Regions from separate parts of the Shewanella sp. 1311 genome, predicted to be linked through region 3. Evidence: predicted binding sites of a transcription regulator. Region 3 holds the regulator's gene; each other region holds the start of a gene.
What was found. The regulator NrdR, encoded in region 3, represses ribonucleotide reductase genes. The targets are predictions, from matches to a motif close to AAACACNANATNTNGTGTTT.
Positions count from the first base shown of each region.

Region 1: a site for NrdR is predicted at 2,919-2,938, ahead of nrdA (class 1a ribonucleoside-diphosphate reductase subunit alpha). Genes of this name have one in related genera too.
Region 2: a site for NrdR is predicted at 3,666-3,685, ahead of nrdD (anaerobic ribonucleoside-triphosphate reductase). Genes of this name have one in related genera too.

Region 1 is NZ_CM181686.1:5,113,239-5,120,569, reverse strand. It holds gene gyrA (DNA gyrase subunit A) at 1-797, opposite strand, end outside; gene ubiG (bifunctional 2-polyprenyl-6-hydroxyphenol methylase/3-demethylubiquinol 3-O-methyltransferase UbiG) at 1,183-1,893, shown strand; gene AC5YB3_RS22435 (HAD family hydrolase) at 1,895-2,566, shown strand; gene nrdA (class 1a ribonucleoside-diphosphate reductase subunit alpha) at 3,093-5,381, shown strand; gene nrdB (class Ia ribonucleoside-diphosphate reductase subunit beta) at 5,465-6,595, shown strand; gene yfaE (class I ribonucleotide reductase maintenance protein YfaE) at 6,607-7,056, shown strand.
Region 2 is NZ_CM181686.1:4,537,242-4,544,572, forward strand. It holds gene rssA (patatin-like phospholipase RssA) at 1-857, shown strand, start outside; gene AC5YB3_RS19910 (NADP-dependent oxidoreductase) at 968-1,981, opposite strand; gene AC5YB3_RS19915 (MarR family winged helix-turn-helix transcriptional regulator) at 2,129-2,647, shown strand; gene AC5YB3_RS19920 (hypothetical protein) at 2,768-3,457, shown strand; gene nrdD (anaerobic ribonucleoside-triphosphate reductase) at 3,717-5,834, shown strand; gene nrdG (anaerobic ribonucleoside-triphosphate reductase-activating protein) at 5,954-6,415, shown strand; gene AC5YB3_RS19935 (YibL family ribosome-associated protein) at 6,530-6,886, shown strand; gene ribA (GTP cyclohydrolase II) at 7,160-7,331, shown strand, end outside.
Region 3 is NZ_CM181686.1:1,213,347-1,220,677, forward strand. It holds gene thiL (thiamine-phosphate kinase) at 1-752, opposite strand, end outside; gene nusB (transcription antitermination factor NusB) at 831-1,235, opposite strand; gene ribH (6,7-dimethyl-8-ribityllumazine synthase) at 1,247-1,726, opposite strand; gene ribBA (bifunctional 3,4-dihydroxy-2-butanone-4-phosphate synthase/GTP cyclohydrolase II) at 1,857-2,960, opposite strand; gene AC5YB3_RS05515 (riboflavin synthase) at 3,027-3,683, opposite strand; gene ribD (bifunctional diaminohydroxyphosphoribosylaminopyrimidine deaminase/5-amino-6-(5-phosphoribosylamino)uracil reductase RibD) at 3,695-4,849, opposite strand; gene nrdR (transcriptional regulator NrdR) at 4,995-5,444, opposite strand; gene glyA (serine hydroxymethyltransferase) at 5,645-6,898, opposite strand; gene ettA (energy-dependent translational throttle protein EttA) at 7,088-7,331, shown strand, end outside.

The DNA of each region.
Region 1 (7,331 bases), 1.3 Mb from region 3:
TGATACGGGATTTCAGTCACGATAATGCGCTCACGGCCATTATCTTCGGTTTCCACATCCGCCAGTGCACGCATGATCGCGCGGCCACGGCCGGTTTTATAGGCATCAATAATGCCTTTACGGCCATTGATAATTGCCGCAGTTGGGAAATCCGGACCTGGAATGTATTCCATCAACTGTTCAATAGACAGTGAGGGTTCTTCAATCAGTGCCAAACAGCCTTTCACGACTTCCGTTAGGTTGTGTGGTGGGATGTTGGTTGCCATACCGACCGCAATACCCGATGAACCGTTAATTAACAGGTTAGGTACGCGTGTGGGTAGTACCGCTGGGATCTGTTCTGTGCCGTCGTAGTTAGGGACAAAATCCACTGTCTCTTTTTCAAGATCGGCCAGTAATTGATGCGCTAACTTATCCATACGGATTTCGGTATAACGCATTGCCGCCGCGGAGTCACCGTCGACCGAACCGAAGTTACCTTGGCCATCTACTAAGGTGTAACGCAGTGAGAATGGCTGGGCCATACGGACGATAGTGTCATAAACAGCAGAGTCACCATGAGGGTGATATTTACCGATGACGTCACCGACCACACGGGCAGATTTTTTGTAAGGCTTGTTCCAATCGTTCTTCAATTCACTCATGGCAAACAGAACGCGGCGATGAACCGGCTTTAAGCCGTCGCGCACGTCTGGTAATGCACGTCCCACGATAACGCTCATGGCGTAATCAAGGTACGAATTCTTTAGTTCGTCTTCGATATTAATTGGCGAAATAGATGATGCCAGATCAGTCATAAACTGCTCGTTCCCCTGAAAAATAGCCGACAACGTATAATCCGTATCATTGCCTAGCCCAAAAACGTGATTTGGCATTCTAACACAGTTATTTAATGTCGCCAGACCTATCCTTATCGAATTGAGAGTCTGGTGGCTTAATAGATGAAAACACTGTCAATTTGGTCGTTTGAGCGATAAACCAGCGTTGAAATTCGCGGCTTAGGATGAGAAAAAATCGTCAAAGGGATGAAGTAAAAGGTCGATACGGAGCACAACAATTAACATAAAACCAGAAAACTGCTGAAAATTCACTCAACCACAAGGGCTTAGCTCAGTCGAACACTTTGTTTATCAAACATAGTCGTTATAATAGCCGCACAATACAGCTACTTCAGGTAATAGCATGCATCAGAATACCAATGTGGACCCACAGGAAATCGCAAAGTTTGAACGTATGGCCGAAACGTGGTGGGATCTCAACGGTGAATTTAAGCCGCTGCATCTATTAAACCCGCTGCGCTTAAATTATATCGATCAAACTGCCGGCGGCATTTTCGGTAAGAAAGTGCTCGACGTTGGTTGCGGCGGCGGGATTTTATCTGAAAGCATGGCCCGTATCGGTGCCGAGGTTGATGGTCTTGACATGGGTGATGAGCCCTTAGAAGTCGCCCGCCTACATGCCCTCGAAACCGGCGTAAGCATTAATTATGTAAAAAATACCGCCGAGACCCATAGCCAAGATCATCAAGCCTATTACGATGTGGTGACCTGTATGGAAATGCTGGAGCATGTGCCCGATCCACAATCGGTGATCAAGGCTTGCTGTGACATGGTTAAACCCGGTGGCTTTGTGTTTTTCTCCACCATTAACCGCAACATTAAATCCTATGTGCACACGATTCTGGGCGCAGAATATTTGCTGAAGATGCTGCCAGTTGGCACCCATGAGCATAAAAAATTCATTAAGCCTTCGGAACTGATTGAGCTTGTGGACAATACCGATCTGATCTGTACCGATGCATTAGGCATCAGCTACAACCCGCTGACGGGCATTTTTAAATACACGCCTAAAGTTGATGTGAATTACATGATCGCAACGCGTAAGGTTGATTAATATGAGTCTGGCACAGATCCAAGGCGTGCTGTTCGATCTCGACGGCACCTTAGCCGATACCGCGCCGGATCTGGTGCAGGCCCTTAATTTAAGTCTTCAGGACGTCGGCATCGCCGCGCAGCCGTTAGCGGCCATGCGCTACGCCGCATCCCACGGCAGTTTTGCCTTAGTCGATGCGGCGATCCCCAATGCAGCGGATGATCTTCGTACTCAAGTTCAGCAAGGGCTGCTCGCCCACTATCAGCGCATTAATGGCGATCACTGTGCGCTATTCACAGGCATTGCAGCATTACTCGACTGGCTCGAGTTAACGCAGCTGCCGTTTGGGGTGATCACCAACAAGCCAGCCCGCTTTACCCGTCCCTTATTGCGAAAACTGAATTTACACTTACGTATGCCCGTTATCATCAGTGGCGATTCAACCAAACACCCAAAACCCCACACAGCACCTATGTTGTTAGGGGCTCAGCAACTGAACTGCGCTCCAGAGCACATTTTGTATCTTGGGGATGCCGAGCGGGATTTGTTAGCAGCGAAGGCGGCGGGCATGTTAGGCGGCGTTGCCCTATGGGGTTATCTGGGTGTCAACGACAAGCCATCGCAATGGCCAGCTCACGCACACTTTGCCAGCCCAACTGAGCTACATCAGGCATTAGTCGACGCATTGGCCTAGAAAAACTCGCTAATAAAACGGCTAACAGACGTCACCATGACACTCAAAGATAAACCTTTTGCTAAAGCCAATATGCAGACACACATAAGTGTGTTTGCCTGATTTTTACCTGCGAATAAAATCAGGCGGCGAAAGGTCGGCGGATAAAAGATCGGCACTTGTGCGCGATCGCGATCTAAAGAAAAGATCGCCTAAAAATCCCCCATGAGTGCGACACACTAACCTGAAATTGAGCTTCAAGGTTAGTCGTTACTAACGCGAAAGCTTATCCTCAACTTATCCACAAGATGTCCCCTGAATTCAGACTTGCAAATAGGGTCAAACCTCACTATCTTGTATCCCAGATAATTTAAAACACCATATCTTGTGTATAGGTAGCAATCAGACACACTAAAAGCTCGCCGCTTAATTGACTCGTTTTCAACCAGTCAGCAGTATTTAAGGGACGGTTATTGATTGTTTTACAAGGATACGTACGGTGAACTTGCTCACCTAAATAGATATAAGAACCAAGGCCTATCTCCAAATGAATAGCACTATGACAGTCACAAAACGCTGTGGCGATCGTGAAAATATCGATCTCGAAAAAATACACCGCGTAATTACTTGGGCAGCCAAGGGATTAAAAAACGTTTCTGTTTCTGAAGTTGAACTTCGCTCGCACCTACAGTTTTTCGATGGCATCCCAACCGAAGCTATCCATGAAACCATTATCAAAGCGGCTGCGGATTTAATTTCTCCAGAATCACCGGACTATCAATTCCTCGCCGCCCGTTTAGCGGTGTTTCATTTGCGTAAGAAGGCCTTTGGTCAGTTCGAGCCGCCAGCACTGTATACCCACGTGACTAAGTTAGTTGAGCTTGGCAAGTATGACATGCACATTCTGCAGGATTACAGCAGCGAAGAACTCGACGTGATGGATACCTATATCGACCATTGGCGCGATATGGACTTCTCTTACGCTGCGGTAAAACAGCTTGAAGGCAAATATTTAGTTCAAAACCGTGTGACGCACGAAATCTACGAGAGCGCCCAGTTCCTCTACATTTTGGTCGCGGCCTGTTTGTTTGCCCGTTATCCAAAAGAAACGCGCCTGAAATACGTTAAAGATTTCTATGACGCGGTATCGACCTTTAAGATTTCGCTACCAACGCCAATCATGGCCGGTGTGCGCACGCCAACGCGTCAGTTCAGCTCTTGCGTACTGATCGAATGTGGTGACAGCTTAGATTCCATCAACGCGACAGCTTCGTCTATCGTGAAATACGTTAGCCAACGTGCGGGTATCGGTATTAACGCCGGTCGTATTCGCGCCTTAGGTAGCCCAATCCGTGGTGGTGAAGCCTTCCACACAGGTTGTTTACCTTTCTATAAGTATTTCCAAACCGCAGTGAAATCTTGTTCTCAAGGCGGCGTGCGGGGCGGTGCTGCGACCCTGTTCTACCCTATTTGGCACTTAGAAGTCGAATCTCTGCTGGTATTGAAAAATAACCGCGGCGTAGAAGACAACCGTATCCGTCATTTAGACTACGGTGTGCAGTTGAACAAAGTCATGTATCAACGTCTGATCAAAGGCGAAAACATCAGCCTGTTTAGCCCATCTGACGTACCTGGCTTGTACGATGCTTTCTTTGAAGATCAAAATGAATTCGAACGTTTATATGTGCAATATGAGCAAGACAGCAGCATTCGTAAGAAAACCATAAAGGCTGTTGAGCTGTTTTCACTGATGATGCAAGAGCGCGCCTCAACTGGCCGTATCTACATTCAAAACGTGGATCACTGCAACACTCACAGCCCGTTCGATTCAAAAGTCGCACCGATCAGACAGTCTAACCTGTGTCTTGAAATCGCCCTGCCGACAAAACCATTGAACAACATCGATGATCCAGAAGGTGAAATCGCGCTTTGTACGCTGTCAGCACTTAACTTAGGTTCTATCAAAGAATTATCTGATATTGAGCCATTAGCCGACCTCGCCGTACGTGCACTGGATAACCTGTTGGATTATCAAGATTACCCCATCAAGGCCGCGCAAATTGCCTCGATGAATCGCCGTACTTTAGGCATAGGCGTGATTAACTTCGCTAACTACTTAGCGAAAAATGGCATGAAGTATTCCGATGGCAGCGCGAACGAGCTGACCCACAGAACCTTCGAAGCGATTCAGTTCTATTTACTGAAAGCCTCAATGAACTTGGCCAAAGAGCAAGGTGCGTGTCCGTTATTCCACGAGACCACATACTCTCAAGGTATTTTGCCAATCGATACCTACAAACGTGACCTAGATAAAATTTGTGCAGAACCATTGCACTTAGACTGGGAATCACTGCGTAGCGATATCAAGCAATATGGCCTACGTAACTCAACGCTGTCGGCATTAATGCCATCAGAAACCTCGTCGCAAATCTCCAATGCGACCAATGGTATCGAGCCACCACGTGGTCTTATCAGCGTGAAATCGAGCAAAGACGGTCAGTTGAAGCAAGTTGTACCTGATTTCGATACGCTGAAAGATAGCTATGAATTGCTATGGAAAATGCCAAGCAATGACGGTTACTTACAGCTAGTGGGTATCATGCAGAAGTTCGTTGACCAAGCTATTTCGGCCAACACTAACTATGATCCTTCACGTTTTGAAGGCCGTAAAGTACCGATGCAAACCCTGCTGAAAGATTTGCTCAATGCTTACAAGTTAGGTGTGAAAACGCTTTACTACCATAACACTCGCGATGGTGCGTCGGATTCACACGATGACATCACCAATTTAGAGAAAGAAGACGATGGTTGCGCCGGCGGCGCGTGTAAAATCTAGTCTTTAACGTTAACGCGGCTCTTACAAATAAAAAGTATAGGGATCCCGATTGAGTGGATCCCTATCCATTGGAAAATAGCACCATGGCCTACTCTACCTTCTGTCAAACACCCAACGATGCCACCCGTGAACCTATGTTTTTAGGTCAATCGGTCAACGTGGCTCGTTACGATCAACAAAAATATGAAGTGTTCGAAAAACTGATAGAAAAGCAGTTATCTTTCTTTTGGCGCCCGGAAGAAGTAGACGTCAGTCGCGATAAGATCGACTACGGTGCATTGCCCGATCATGAAAAACACATCTTTATTTCTAACCTGAAATACCAAACCTTACTCGACTCGATTCAAGGTCGCTCACCCAATGTGGCCTTTTTGCCATTGGTGTCGCTACCTGAATTAGAAACTTGGATTGAGACTTGGTCTTTCTCTGAGACGATTCACTCGCGTTCATACACCCATATCATTCGCAATATCGTTAACGATCCTTCGGTGATCTTCGACGATATCGTCGTGAACAAAGAAATCTTAAGCCGTGCGACCGATATCGCTGCTTACTACGATCACTTGATCCAATTGACTCAAGTGTTCCATTTACTCGGCGCGGGGACCCATGTTATCGATGGCAAAGAAGTCATAGTCAACACTCGTACCCTGAAAAAATCCTTGTACCTGTGCATGATGTCAGTCAACGCCCTAGAAGCGATTCGTTTCTATGTTAGCTTTGCCTGCTCATTTGCCTTTGCTGAACGTAAGCTAATGGAAGGTAACGCGAAAATTATTCGCCTTATTGCCCGTGATGAAGCCTTACACTTAAACAGCACTCAGCATATTTTAAGCATCATGCAAGGCGGTAAAGACGATCCAGAAATGGGTGAAATTGCTGCAGAATGCCAACAGGAAGCTTTCGATTTATTCTTCAAGGCCGCTGAGCAAGAAAAAGAATGGGCAAAATACCTGTTCAAAGACGGCTCTATGATAGGTTTGAATGAACAGATCCTCTGCCAATACGTTGAGTTTATTACTAACCAACGGATGAAGTCGGTGAACCTGCCACAACCTTATCCTGAAATAACCAATCCATTACCTTGGATGAAAAACTGGTTAGAAAGCGATGCGGTGCAAGTCGCACCACAGGAAGTTGAAGTCTCTTCATACCTTGTCGGCCAAATCGACTCAGCGGTTGATGGTGATGAGTTCCTCGACTTCGATCTATAAGACACTTAAAAATGACGTTACAAAATGGCATTAAAACAGTGACATCAAAAAAACGGCCACAAAACCTGTTTGCGAAGGCGCCAATCGTGCGCCTTCAAGGTCAGCCTGTATTGCTCTTTACCGAGCAACAAGGCACTTTGCTGCAAGCACTTGAAGCCAAAAAAGTCAAAATCTTCTCAGAATGTCGTAACGGTTTCTGCGGTGCCTGCAAAACACGCGTCATCAGCGGAAAAGTCAGCTACTTAAACGAACCCTTAGCCGAACTCAAACATGATGAATGTTTACCCTGCTGCTGTGTGCCTACCGAAGATTTAGAGCTCGACTTGTCACCTGAAGGTGCTGCCGTAGTCACCTATGCGTGCCAACCTCGTCAGAGCAAACCCAGTTTGGCTAAGTCAAAGCAAACACAGCATGAAGCAAGCAACACGCGCACGTTAAAACAAGAAGTATTTGAAGACTAACAGCGCCAAGAATTAGACTTATCTATAAGCTGCTTTAAATGATCCACTCTGAATGAGCAACTTTCACTTTTTCAGTAGGCGGCGTTAAAACAAGCATTAGCTGTTAAACACAAAGTCCCTTTCAATACTGCCTTAATCAATCCGCGCCAATTAGTGACCAAACGCATTAAACCCCACTCTTCTTCCTTCTCTCTATTTTCAATGCATTCCCGCGGAAAACCAAAACAAAAAAGCCTGAACTCAGGTTCAGGCTTTCAGGATCTAAAACTTAACGC
Region 2 (7,331 bases), 1.9 Mb from region 3:
CCGCCATGGGGATCAAACCCGATAAAGTTGCGGGATGTTCGGTGGGCGCTTTAGTGGGTGCCGCGTACGCCCATGACCATTTACCTGAATTAGAAGAATGGGTTCGGAGTTTCTCTAGCTGGGACGTACTTGGCTTGATGGACATTCGATGGCGTAAAGGCGGTCTTATCGGCGGTGATAAAGTATTTGATGTGCTGCAAGCTCGAATAGGGGATGTGAATATTGAGAACCTCAATCGTCCCTTTGCGGCGGTTGCGACCGACTTGTACTCCGGGCAGGAGATTTGGTTTACTGAAGGGGATTTACGTCAAGCGGTGCGGGCTTCTTGCTCTATGCCGGGGATTTTGGCGCCTGTGAGACAAGGTGACCGCTGGCTTGTCGATGGTGCTGTGGTGAATCCAGTGCCTGTTTCTGTTAGCCGTGCCATGGGTGTCGATGTGGTGATCGCTGTGGATTTATATGGTTATCATTCTGGTCGCATCCAAGTATTACCTGTGAGCATGACGAGCCAAAAAAACGTTGAAGCTGAAATGGATATGTCAGCGCGACAAGAAACTGGATTTATGGATTTGTTTGCCCGTGGCCGAGATTATGTCAGCAATCTGACCGATAATTTTTCACTTGGCACTAAATCGAATCCTGGCATGATCGCTGTAATGTCGCAATCTATGGGCATTTTAGAGCAAAGACATAAACGGGCACGCTTGATGGGCGATCCGCCAGATATTTGTATTGTGCCTGAGGTTGGCAATATCGGCACTATGGAGTTTCACCGTGCTGATGAGGCGATTGCCGCTGGTGAAGCTGCTGTGGAGAAGGTGGCTCACTTGATTGAAGCTGCACTGTGGAAGGGCTAAAACGTTAAAAGATAAACAGTTGACTATCAAATAGAAAAAGTCGGTATAACTCGCGTTATACCGACTTTTTGCTATCTAAAACTGAGCATTTATGTCGCTTTGATGGCGAGTTACGCTAATTTCACCAACATTTTACCGCGATTCTTACCTTCAAACAGACCGATAAAGGCATCAGGTGCTTGTTCAAGCCCTTGATAAATGGTTTGTTCAGCTTTGACTTTACCTTCAGCTAACCATTGAGCCATTTTCACGGCAAACTCAGGATAATGCGCCCAATGTTCGGATACGATAAAACCTTCTAACTTAAGTTTACGCATCACTATCAGGGCCAAGTTGTCTGGACCAGGTGTTGGCGCTGTGTCGTTATACTGCGAAATCATACCGCAAACGGCGATACGACCATGATCTTTCATATTGCTCAGCGCTGCGGCTAAATGCTCGCCACCGACGTTTTCAAAGTACACATCAATCCCTTCTGGCGCGGCTTTTGTGAGCGCTTGGGTGAGATTGCCACAGGTTTTGTAATTGATGATGGCATCAACACCATAGCTTCGCAGCAATTCCGCTTTTTCGTCTGAACCCACTGAGGCGATTACGCGAGCACCCATCAGTTTACCAATCTGGCAAGCAACACTGCCGACGGCGCCTGATGCGGCAGAAACAAACAGGGTTTCACCTGCTTTTAAATCTGCGATGCGAGTCAGTCCCGTCCACGCTGTCATGCCCGGCATACCAAGCACGCCGAGGAAATGTGAACTGTCTAATTCGGTTTGCGGCAGAGCGGTCAGTCCAGCCGTGTCAGTGACAGCGTGCTCGCGCCAACCTAACATGCTGCTGACTTTAGTGCCTACTGGGAAATCACTGTTTTTAGACGCGATAACTTCACCAATCGAGCCGCCTTCTAAGACTTGATTCAGGGCGAAGGGCGGAACATAACTCTTACGATCTACCATGCGGCCGCGCATATAAGGGTCGACCGACATCCACAGGTTTTTTATCAACACTTGCCCATCGGCGAGCGGTGCTAAGGGATTATTTACTAAAGCAAAGTTTTCTGCCGTAGGCATGCCTTCAGGGCGACTGGCTAAATGGATTTCACGGGTTTCGGTAATAGTGCTATTCATAGAAAATTAACCTTTTGTTTGTGCGCAAACTAACTGCGTCAACTGTACGTGGCTTCATGACACAATGCAAATACTTTGCGCGCAAACTAGATGCGATGGGGCGGATCGGATAAGATAGCGCTATGTTTGAATGACAGGCGCTTAAACGTGCAAAATTGTTTATCTCACCCAGAGCTCGGATCTACAGAGCAGAGTCAAAACCCAGAGCTACAAAACCCAGAGTCACAAAGCCTAGCGCCAAGGGATGCACTGTGTTTATCTGATAATGTGTGCTTCGCGTTATATTCCGCGAGTAATGCCTTAGTGCGCGCTTATCGTCCTTTACTAGAGGCATACGAGTTAACTTTCCCTCAATATCTGGTGATGCAAACCCTGTGGCGTCAAAATGGCTGCAGTCAAACCCAGCTATCGGCGGCGACTAAGCTCGATATGGGGACGCTAACGCCTATCGTTAAGCGGTTAGAGGTAAAAGGCTTGATCACGCGTTTGGCCTGCGTTGAAGATGAGCGGAAAAAATTGATCACTCTGACGGCTCAGGGAGAGGCGATTAAGCATGAAGCCCTAGCCTTGAAACAAACTTTGCTGAATAAAGTGCAGATGGATGCCGAGGCACTCGATTTACTGAGGCGGCAATGTCTTGCCCTTATTAAAGATTTACAGTCCTAGAGATAAAGCTACTGGTGCTGTTCGCTACCCGAAAATTCAGGCTCTGCACAGATTAATACTTGATTGGCTTAGTTTTTGCTTTAAAACCGTCATTGAGTCTTAGACGCCGAATTTTTGACGATGAATTCTATTTTAAATGCCTTCAATCTTAATCGCAGCAGTACCAGTATCGCCGATGCCTATGGTGCCAATAGCCAAAAGACGAGTACGGCCAAAACCGATGCGACCACTGAGACCAAGAAAACTCAGACGGATGCCGCTAAACCCGACGCGGGTAAAGCCGATGAGATAGCGCTGTCGCCACGGGCGCAACGTGCACAGAAAATTCAGTCGATGGCGAAGGATTTTTTTGCCGATGGCAAATTTGGTGTCGCCGATATTCCCGCATTAGTGTCACGTTTACAAAAAGACGGCATTTTATCGGACGTGCAACTCGACCGTTTATCAAAAAACGGTATTACAGTTCCGAGCACAACCACGTCGAGTAAGCAGTCGCTGCAAGATTTCTTAGATGATGAGCTCAAATCATTAGCCAAAAAATCACCGAACAACCCCCTGATTAATACTTTGGTCGATGCGAAAAACGTTTTGACCAATATGGATGATGCTCAGTCGCCGGTGCTCGCCCAAAAAGCCACCAAAGTCCTTGGCCAATTAACGGATTATTTGAATTCCGAGCCACCGCTAACAGATGCTCAAAAACAGCAATGGCAGGGGCTTAAATCTATGATGCAACTCGCTTCATCTATGGGCTCGCATCAGTCGGCATCGGGCCAACTCAGTAGTTATCTTGCACTCGCTAAGCGTTAATCTTGAGTTATGGTGCTTGAGCATCACTGATTTCAGGCATCAACTAGCTGGGTTTAATCAGCAGGTCAAGGCGCAATTTTCAGATAATTGGGCCTAGCTGCAGTTCTGGTTTGTTCTTTTATTTCATCCTAAAAACTATGATCTGGATCATGGACGCCTCACCGTCGTTGTAGCCTAATGCTCTACATATTGTGTTTTATGATTTTAAAATCACTAGATGTAGTGTTAATTTTTAGGCGAGATGGAGAGGAACTGAACAATGCCAGTCGTAATTAAGCGTGATGGTTGCCGCACACCTTTTGATGAAACAAGGATACGGGATGCAGTGAATGCCGCTGCAAACTCAGTTGGAATAGAGGATGGCGACTATGCAGCGACAGTGGCAGCGTGTATCAGTCAAAGCGTTGCGACCTTAACCGAAGTTGATATCCATCATCTACAGGATGCGGTGGAGAATTTACTGATGGAAGGGCCGTATAAGTCCTTGGCGCGGGTGTATATCGAATACCGTCACGACCGAGATGTGTGCCGTGAAGCGACCAGTAAATTAAACCTCGAAATCCGTGGTTTAGTCGAGCAAAGCAATGCGGCGTTACTCAATGAAAATGCCAATAAAGATTCGAAAGTTATCCCAACTCAGCGGGATTTGCTCGCGGGCATAGTCGCCAAACATTATGCCAAGAGTCATATCTTGCCAAAGGACGTGGTTGCTGCCCATGAAGCGGGGGAGATCCACTACCACGACTTAGATTACTCGCCTTTTTTCCCGATGTTTAACTGTATGCTGATTGATTTGGCTGGTATGTTGACCCATGGCTTTAAAATGGGAAATGCCGAAATTGAAACCCCTAAGTCTATATCAACGGCGACAGCCGTCACCGCGCAGATCATTGCCCAAGTGGCGAGCCATATTTATGGCGGCACGACCATTAATCGTATCGACGAAGTGTTAGCGCCATTTGTTGCTAAGAGCTACGACAAACATTACCAAATCGCCCTGAATTGGAAGATCACCGACGCCAAAGCTTTTGCCACGGCGCAAACTGAAAAAGAATGTCACGATGCATTTCAGTCTTTGGAGTATGAAGTTAATACCTTGCATACCGCCAACGGCCAAACACCGTTCGTGACCTTTGGCTTTGGGTTAGGCACATCATGGGAATCCCGCTTAATTCAGCAATCTATGCTGAAAGTACGGATGGCGGGATTAGGTAAAAATCGCAAGACGGCAGTTTTCCCTAAGTTAGTGTTTGCGATTCGCGATGGCATTAATCACAAGACTGGCGATTGCAATTACGATGTCAAACAGATGGCACTCAAATGCGCAACTATGCGCATGTATCCCGACATTCTCAATTACGAGCAAGTCGAGAAAGTCACAGGTTCATTTAAAACTCCAATGGGTTGCCGCAGCTTTTTAGGCACCTACGAGGAAAATGGCGAACTTGTGCATGAAGGGCGCAATAATCTCGGGGTAGTGAGCTTAAACCTACCGCGAATTGCCTTGGAAGCTAAGGGTGATGAAGCGGAATTTTATCGTCTTTTAGATGACAGATTAGTCTTAGCCCGTAAAGCGCTGGATACTCGCATTGAGCGACTCAATGGCGTTAAAGCCCGTGTGGCACCTATCCTCTATATGGAAGGCGCCTGTGGAGTACGTTTACGTGCCGATGATGATGTCTCTCAAATCTTTAAAAATGGTCGCGCTTCGATTTCACTCGGTTACATTGGCCTGCATGAAACCATGAATGCACTCTATGGCACCCAAACCCATGTATTTGACGATGCACAATTAAGGGACAAAGCCGTCGCTATTGTTGCCTATCTTAAAGCCGCCACGGATGCGTGGAAGGCTGAAACAGGTTATGGCTTTAGCCTGTATAGCACGCCAAGTGAGAGTCTCTGCAGCCGTTTTTGTAAACTGGATGCGAAGCAATTTGGCCTAGTCACAGGCGTGACAGACAAGGGCTATTACACTAATAGTTTCCACCTTGATGTGGAAAAAAGCGTTAACCCCTACGATAAAATTGATTTTGAACAGCCATATCCCGCAATTGCGAACGGCGGCTTTATTTGTTATGGCGAATATCCCAACATGCAGCATAACCTCGAAGCGCTGGAAAACGTGTGGGATTATAGTTATAGCCGCGTGCCTTACTATGGCACGAACACGCCAATCGACGAATGCTATGACTGTGGCTTTACTGGCGAATTTAGCTGTACTAGTAAAGGGTTCACTTGCCCTAAGTGCGGCAACCATGAGCCAAGTCGGGTGTCAGTGACGCGCCGAGTGTGCGGTTACTTAGGCAGCCCAGATGCGCGACCCTTTAATTATGGTAAACAGGAAGAAGTAAAACGTAGGATCAAACACTTGTAACACTATTATTTTATTCTGCTTGTTAGACTTATTCCGTGGCATCACGTGGCATCAAATCAAATAGTGCCATGGGATAAGTCCCAATGTTAAAAGATGAAATGCACTATGAAGTACTATCAATGAATTACCATCAATATTTCCCTATCGATGTGGTCAATGGCCCTGGTACCCGTGCGACCTTGTTTGTCTCTGGCTGCGAGCACCAGTGCCGTGGTTGTTACAATCAAAGTACTTGGGATCCCCGTTCTGGGCATGTGTTTGATAGGACGATGGAAGATAGGATGATTGCCGATCTCAATGACAAGCGGATTGTACGCCGTGGTTTATCGCTCTCGGGGGGCGATCCTTTATTGCCTGTCAATCTCAGTGCCATTTTGGCGCTCGTCAAACGAGTCAAGAGCGAGTGTGCAGGTAAAGATATTTGGCTGTGGACGGGTTATGTGCTTGATGAGTTGAGTGATGAACAGCGCGCCGTGTTGGCCTATATTGATGTACTGGTGGATGGCAAATTTGAACAAAGTCTTGCCGATCCAAGTCTCGTATTCCGCGGTAGCAGCAATCAGATCATTCGTTTGTTATAAAAGCGGTAACGAGGATCTGTAACTTGCTGCTATAATCTCAGGCCTTGACACAGACGCTAGCATAATCAGGCTAAGATTTTACTGTGGCTAACTTAGGTAATTTAAGGTAACAGAATGAATTTAAAGCAAGAACTGCAGCAGCTTAACGATAAATTAGATAAATTTCGTCGTAAACTTGCTGCGGCTGAACAAAGAGGCGATGACGTCATTATTGCCCAGTTCAAGCGCGAAATCGCTGCAGTCACTAAGCAAATTGGCAGTGTGAAAGGCCAACAAACCCGCTTATTGAATAAGCAAGGTTCAGATATCAAAGGTTTGTCTTTCCATCGCGCTTTGACTAAAGATGAACAAGCGGACATGGGCAAACTGAAAAAGTCTGTCAAAGGTCTTGTGGTGATCCACCCTATGACGGCTATCGGCCGTGAAATGGGGCTAAAGGAAGTCACTGGATACGCGCCCGCAAAATTTTAATGTGGGTTAGGCTGTCACTGACACGGGATCGAGTGTCGATCGCGTGTTTGTGCGCCTAGTACTTTATGCACAGCTTCGTTTTAATCCATTCCTTCGTGCTGCCCATCGAAAATGACATTCATGTTTGGTTTAGTTGATTAAAACACTAAAGTATTTCTTGATTGTTCAAAAACACTTTAGAATAGTGCGCTTAGTTGGCTAAGTGCCTAATCCTCGTTTGTTTCTAGGGATCTTATTCGTCTCATGGAATGAGAGTTGTCGTTAAGGTTAAGTATGTCGATAAAATATGTCGCAACGTCAAAGTTACCCACTCCTTGGGGCGTGTTTGCCATGCATGGTTTTGAAGATACAGAATCAGGCAAAGAGCATGTTGCGCTCACATTCGGTACGCTCAGTGCGGATGAACCTGTGTTGGGTCGAATTCATTCCGAGTGTTTAACTGGCG
Region 3 (7,331 bases):
GCATGATCCTCACTGACGGTATCTTGCATCGCGCGCGAAAGCGGGATGCAATTAACATCGACAACCGCACCAACTGCCGAAGCCTTAAGTACATGACCTATATCCGAGATAAACCCGTCGGAAAGGTCGATAGCACTGGAGGCTAGCGAACGCAAAGCTTGGCCCGCTAAGACTCTTGGTGTTGGACGATAATGGCGATTGATCAGGAATTCTTTATGCTCAGCTCTGGCCTGTTGCGCACCGCGAATGATATCCAGACCTAAGGCCGAATCTCCGAGCGTGCCCGTGACATAAATCCAATCACCAGCTTTAGCACCATGACGCGTGAGTGCCTTACCCTGCGGGACTTGGCCGTGCACTGTGATATTTATCGCCCGTGGGCCACGAGTCGTATCGCCGCCAATTAAGGCAATGCCATAGTAATCGGCCGCTTCAAATAAACCTTCGCTAAAACCACTGAGCCAAGTTTCATCGACTGCGGGTAACGTCAAGGCAAGCGTCATCCACGCAGGTTCAGCACCCATGGCAGCCAGATCAGATAAATTTACCGCTAAGGCTTTGTAACCTAAGGCAGCAGGAGGCATATCGGGGAAGAAGTGGACATTTTCGACTAAGGTGTCACAGGAGATAGCAATCGACTTGTTTTCTGCGGGTTGCACTAAAGCGCAATCGTCACCGATGCCAAGCTTCACATCACGGCGAGTGGGGCCGCGGTTGCTAAAATAACATTCAATTAATTGGAATTCTTTCACTGTACAGTTTGGCACGACTTACATCGGCCACCTTTGTTAGCAATGAAAAACGGTATCCTAAGATACCGTTTGTCTTTATTACTTGCGTGCAACCAGTTTGTCGAGCAGTCCATTCACAAACTTATGACTCTCGTCCGCACCGAAAGCTTTTGCCAACTCAATCGCTTCGTTAATCGCGACCTTATATGGCACATCTTTACGGAAAGTCAGCTCATAGGTCGCTAAACGAACTATGGCTTTCTCTACTGGAGACACTTCATCAATCGGGCGTTCCAGATGCGGGATGATCAGCTCATCCAATTGGGTTTTCTTCGTTGCAACGCCTGAAAATAGCTCACGAAAATAAGCTACATCAACACCGTCGAGACTTTGTTCAGTTAAAAACTCATGCTCGACATCGGCAATATTATTCCCGCTTAGTTGCCATGAATAAATGGCTTGAACGGCTAAACGGCGGGCCTTGCGGCGCTCAGAAGGCTTCATTATTTTTCCTACTATAACAACTGTTGTTCAAGTTCTTGCAGAACATTGACCATTTCAAGCAGACTTAAAGCAGCTTCGCCGCCTTTGTTACCCGCTTTGGTACCTGAACGTTCAATAGCTTGTTCAATGGTATCTGTGGTCAAAACACCGAAAGCAACAGGCAGATCAAATTCTAAAGCAACTTGAGCTAGACCTTTATTACATTCGCCTGCAACAAAATCAAAATGAGGAGTACCACCACGGATCACCGCACCTAATGCGATAATACCGTCGAATTTACCACTGGCAGCTACGCGACGCGCAGCTAGCGGCAACTCAACCGCACCTGGTACACGGACAACTGTGATATTGTCGTCGCTGACTTGGCCAAAACGTTTCAGCGTGTCAAGTGCACCTTCAAGCAAGCTCTCAACTAAAAAGCTGTTGAAACGCGAAATTACAATCGCAACTTTGGCATTTTTCGCTTCGATATTACCTTGAACTACGTTCATTATCTTACCTAATTTAGCTAAAGCACCCAGCTCGGGGCGAAAAGTGGCGACATGATATCACAGCCAATTGCCCAGAGCCCTATGCAAATTATCAGAAATTGTTAATTTTACTTCAGTGTAACTTTGGGTTTTAGTCCGCCACATACTCAGTCACTTCAAGGCCAAAGCCCGAAAGTGAATGGTAACGTTTAGGCGAGCTGAGCAGGCGCATCTTAGTCACGCCAAGGCTAGCGAGGATTTGCGAACCCACACCCACACGGCGCGACGTTCCCTGCCATTTTGCAGAAGCAGGCGCTTGGCCTTGATCTTCGGCTTCAAAGGCTTTCACCTTAGAGAGGATTTCACAGGGATGTTCTTGATTCCCTAGTAAAACCAATACGCCACCTTCTGCTGAAATACGCTCCATCGCCTTTTCGAGTGGCCAGCTGCGTTGCTGATCGCGCTCTGAATGGAGTAAATCGTTGAAGGTGTTTTGCAGATGCACGCGCACCAAACAATCACTCTTCACCTCACCTTTGACTAAGGCAAAATGCAGTTGATTGTCGATAGTGTCTCTGAAAGTCACCATATCGAACTCGCCGAAACGGGTCGGTAGTTTGCATTTAGCTTCACGCACAACCGTGGTTTCTTTAGTGTTGCGATACTCGATCAATGCCGCGATAGTGCCGATTTTGATACCGTGCAACTCGGAGAAAATCTCTAAATCTGGGCGGCGTGCCATAGTGCCGTCTTCGTTCAAAATCTCAACGATAACGCCCGATGGCTCAAGTCCCGCAAGACGGGCTAAATCACAACCAGCTTCAGTGTGGCCTGCGCGGGTTAATACGCCGCCGTCCTGTGCCATTAACGGGAAGATATGCCCAGGTTGCACTAAATCAGACGCTTTAGCCTCTTTAGCCACGGCCGCTTTTACCGTTACCGCGCGGTCGTGGGCCGAAATACCGGTAGTCACGCCTTCGGCTGCTTCAATAGAAACCGTAAAGTTAGTCGAGAACTGGGCGTTGTTATTCGTCACCATTAAGGGCAGATTTAACTGCTGACAACGGGCTTTGGTCATGGTCTGGCAAATGAGTCCACGGCCATATTTCGCCATAAAGTTAATCGCTTCTGGCGTTACCATTTCGGCCGCCATGATCAAATCACCTTCGTTTTCTCTGTCTTCGTCATCCATCAAAATAACCATTTTGCCTTGACGAATATCTTCGATGATCTCTTCTATACTGTGCAGCGCCATTGTAGGACCTTATGATTTTGCTGTTGTTATGAAATTCTATACCTTAGCAGTACGATTACCAGTGCACTAACGCACAAAGCCGGCACGGGCTAACATTTCCATGGTAACACCACCGCTCTTGCTGTCTTTGCCATCATAATTCATCAAGCGTTCAAGATAACGGGCGATTAAATCCACTTCGATATTCACCTTATCGCCCGCTTGCAGATCGATTAACGTGGTTTCCCCTGCGGTATGCGGCACTATAGTTAGTCGGAATCGACTGCCGTCCACTTCGTTAACCGTCAAACTCACGCCATCAATGGTGATGGAACCTTTATGGGCAATGTAACGCCCAAGCTCTGCAGGTGCGGCTAACCAAAACTCGATAGCTTGACCACGCACTAGGCGTTGCTCAACCATAGCAATACCGTCTACATGGCCGCTGACCATGTGTCCGCCTAAGCGTGTCGTTGGGGTGACGGCTTTTTCAAGATTAACCTTAGTGCCCACTTTGTAGTGAGCAAAACCGGTTAGACTCACTGTTTCGGCAGAGACATCAGCCACATAACCGTCGGCTAATTGCTGCACAACCGTTAAGCACACACCGTTGGTGGCAATACTGTCGCCTAAACGCACATCGTTTAAATCCAGTTTGCCGCTCGCCACGGTAAGACGAATATCATCGCCTTTACGCTCCAGTTTGCGCAGGGTGCCAACGGCTTCAATAATCCCAGTAAACATGGTTAACTCACTTAATTAATTAAAGAGGTATCAAGCTTAACGCTCAAGATTAAACGGGTATCTGGCCCTAATTTGCGCTCATCCACCAAAGTTAATGCAGGAATTTGCGCCATGGTTTTATAATCGGGTAGCTGCAGCAGATTGCGCCCTTGCCCACCGAGGATTTTCATCGCTTGGTATAGCACTAACTCATCGGCCAGCCCCCCTGCTAAAAAAGCGCCCGCTAAGGTTGCACCCGCTTCCACCAGCACGTGATTACAACTTTGGCCTAAATAGCTTAATAGTTCAGCTAAGGATACGCGACCTGCAATTGCAGGTAACACGAGGCAACTCACATGGGAGGGCAATTGTGCTTGAAACTCTGCGGGATAAGCCACGGTCGAGACCAAGAGTATCGGCGATACGATAGCCAAACAGGCAGCCGATAACGGCAAACGGGCGCGACTATCGAGTATGACTCTTAATGGCTGCAGTAATTGCGCCTCGGTTACGCAGTCTTTTATGTCGCCAAGTTCTTGATATCGCACATTGAGCGAGGGATCGTCAGCCAGTATGGTTTCAATTCCAGTCACCAACGCGCAGGAACGTAAGCGTAAGCGCTGCACGTCGCGGCGAGATTCAGGCCCGGTAATCCATTTAGACACACCGTTAGACAGCGCGGTTTTACCATCAAGACTCGCAGCTAATTTGACTGTAACTCTGGGTAAACCCGATTCCATGCGCTTCATAAAGCCTAAATTCAAGGCATAAGCTTCATCGCGGTGTAACCCCACATCCACTTCAATACCGGCGTCGCGCAGCATTTGAATACCGCGACCAGCCACTTGCGGATTAGGATCTTCAACCGCCACCACCACACGCTTAACGCCAATATTGATCAGTGCCAAGGCGCAGGGCGGCGTGCGGCCATAATGACTGCATGGCTCTAAGGTGACATAGGCTGTTGCGCCGCGGGCGTGTTCGCCAGCCATGCGTAGCGCATGCACTTCGGCGTGGGGCTCACCCGCTTTTTGATGATAACCTTCGCCGACAATCTGATTATCTTTAACGATAACGCAGCCCACACTGGGATTGGGTCTCGTGGTGTAAAAGCCTTTGCGCGCCAATTGAATAGCGCGGCTCATCATTTGGGTATCGAGTACGGACCAACTTATGTTCAAGCTCATGTTCAACCCTGTTGTTAAAGGTTTCGGCTTTCACCAGTCTTGTAAATCTGTGTTTAAAACCTGTCTTGCAGAAGCTATTAATCAAAGCCTCTATTAAAGCTAGCGCAACCAGAAGACTGAACGACAGGCCACAAAAATCGAATAACTACTTTTGCAGTTTAGCGATGGCTTCACCAAATTCAGACACGTCTTCAAAGGCGCGGTACACAGAAGCAAAACGTATGTAGGCGACTTTATCTAGGCTCATCAATTGCTCCATCATCAAGTTACCGACCATTTCTGAGGGCACTTCCCGCTCGCCAGTGGCGCGCAGGGTAGATTTGATTTTGCTGAGCGCTTGCTCGATTTCATCCATAGACACGGGGCGTTTTTCAACGGCGCGCAACATGCCACCTTGGAGTTTTTCTTCATCGAAGGGTTGGCGTGAACCATCACGTTTAATCACCCTAGGCATGACTAATTCGGCGCCTTCGAAGGTAGTAAATCTTTCATGGCATTCGGTGCATTCTCTGCGACGGCGCACTTGATGGCCTTCCGCCACTAATCGAGAATCGATGACTTTAGTATCTGTCGCGCTGCAAAATGGACAATGCATTGAGCCTCCTGCCAGTGAATGACGTAAAGCCGTTGGCTTTACTATGTTATCTAAGGTTAGCCTGTTTGGTTTAAGTCTAAGATTTTAGCAATAAAAATGGCCGCTTAATGCGGCCATGGGATTTTATCCTATTTATGGGCTGAGGTTAACCACCTGATGCTTGTTAGGCTCAGCACCACAAAAAGGAGACTATTTACAGATTAACCGTAAACAGGGAAACGTGCACACAGTGCCAATACTTGGCCCTTAACACGCTCAATCACAGCAGGATTGCTTGCATCATCAAGGATGTCACAAATCCAGCCTGTCAGCTCTTTCGATTCCGCTTCTTTAAAGCCGCGGCGCGTAATGGCTGGCGTACCGATACGCACACCTGAGGTCACAAAAGGTGAACGTGGATCGTTTGGCACTGAGTTTTTGTTCACGGTAATGTTAGCGCTACCTAAGGCGGCATCGGCTTCTTTACCGGTTAAGTCACGACCAATCAGATCAACTAGCATCAAGTGGTTGCTGGTTCCGCCAGAGACGATTTTGTAACCGCGCTCAAGGAACACTTCAACCATAGCTTTAGCGTTATTAACTACTTGCTGTTGGTACACTTTAAATTCTGGCTCTAAGGCTTCTTTGAACGCAACCGCTTTACCAGCGATAACGTGCATTAATGGGCCACCTTGACCGCCTGGGAATACCGCTGAATTCAACTTCTTATACAAGTCTTCATCATCAGCAGCAGACAGGATCACGCCACCACGAGGACCGGCTAAAGTTTTATGGGTCGTTGACGTCACAACGTGTGCGTGTGGTACTGGATTTGGATAAACGCCAGCAGCAATAAGACCGGCAACGTGCGCCATATCGACAAATAGGTAAGCACCTATTTTGTCTGCGATTTCACGCATTTTTGCCCAGTCAACGATACCAGAATAGGCAGAGAAACCGCCGATCATCATCTTAGGCTTATGTTCTACGGCCAGACGTTCCATTTCGTCGTAGTCAATTTTACCTGACTCGTCGATACCGTAAGGAATGATGTTGTACAGTTTGCCAGAGAAGTTAACGGGTGAACCGTGGGTCAAGTGACCACCGTGGGCTAAGTTCATGCCCAGTACGGTATCGCCAGGTTTTAACAATGCCATGTAAACAGCGCTGTTTGCCTGTGAACCTGAATGAGGTTGTACGTTAGCGTAAGTTGCGCCAAACAATTCTTTAGCACGTTCAATCGCTAAGGTTTCAACTACGTCCACATACTCACAACCACCGTAGTAACGCTTGCCTGGATAGCCTTCAGCGTACTTATTGGTTAACTGTGAACCTTGCGCTTCCATCACGCGTGGACTGGTGTAGTTTTCAGAAGCAATCAGCTCAATATGCTCTTCTTGACGCAGAGTTTCATTCTGAATTGCCTTAAACAGTTCCGGATCATAATCTGCGATATTCATATCTTTTTTCAGCATTGCTTACTCCAGCTGCCAATTCTTATAGGTAGGGTTGCGCGGTATTCTACTCGGAACGCGACCACAATCCCAGTATTTGAAACATGAAATTCCTGTGGATAGTACTTGAACTTGGCTCATTGTCGAGTTGAGTTCGGCGCACAATCGAGTAGAATTAGCCGCATCATTAGTCACTTAAGATAGAGAAAAATGGCTCAGTTTGTTTACAGCATGCTGCGGGTGGGTAAAATTGTTCCGCCTAAGAAGCAGATCCTTAAAGATATTTCTTTAAGCTTTTTCCCCGGCGCCAAAATTGGCGTACTCGGCCTCAACGGTTCAGGTAAGTCGACACTACTGCGCATTATGGCGGGTATCGACACCGAAATTGAAGGTGAAGCGCGCCCAATGCCGGGATTGAAAATCGGTTACCTGCCGCAGGAACCTAAACTCGATC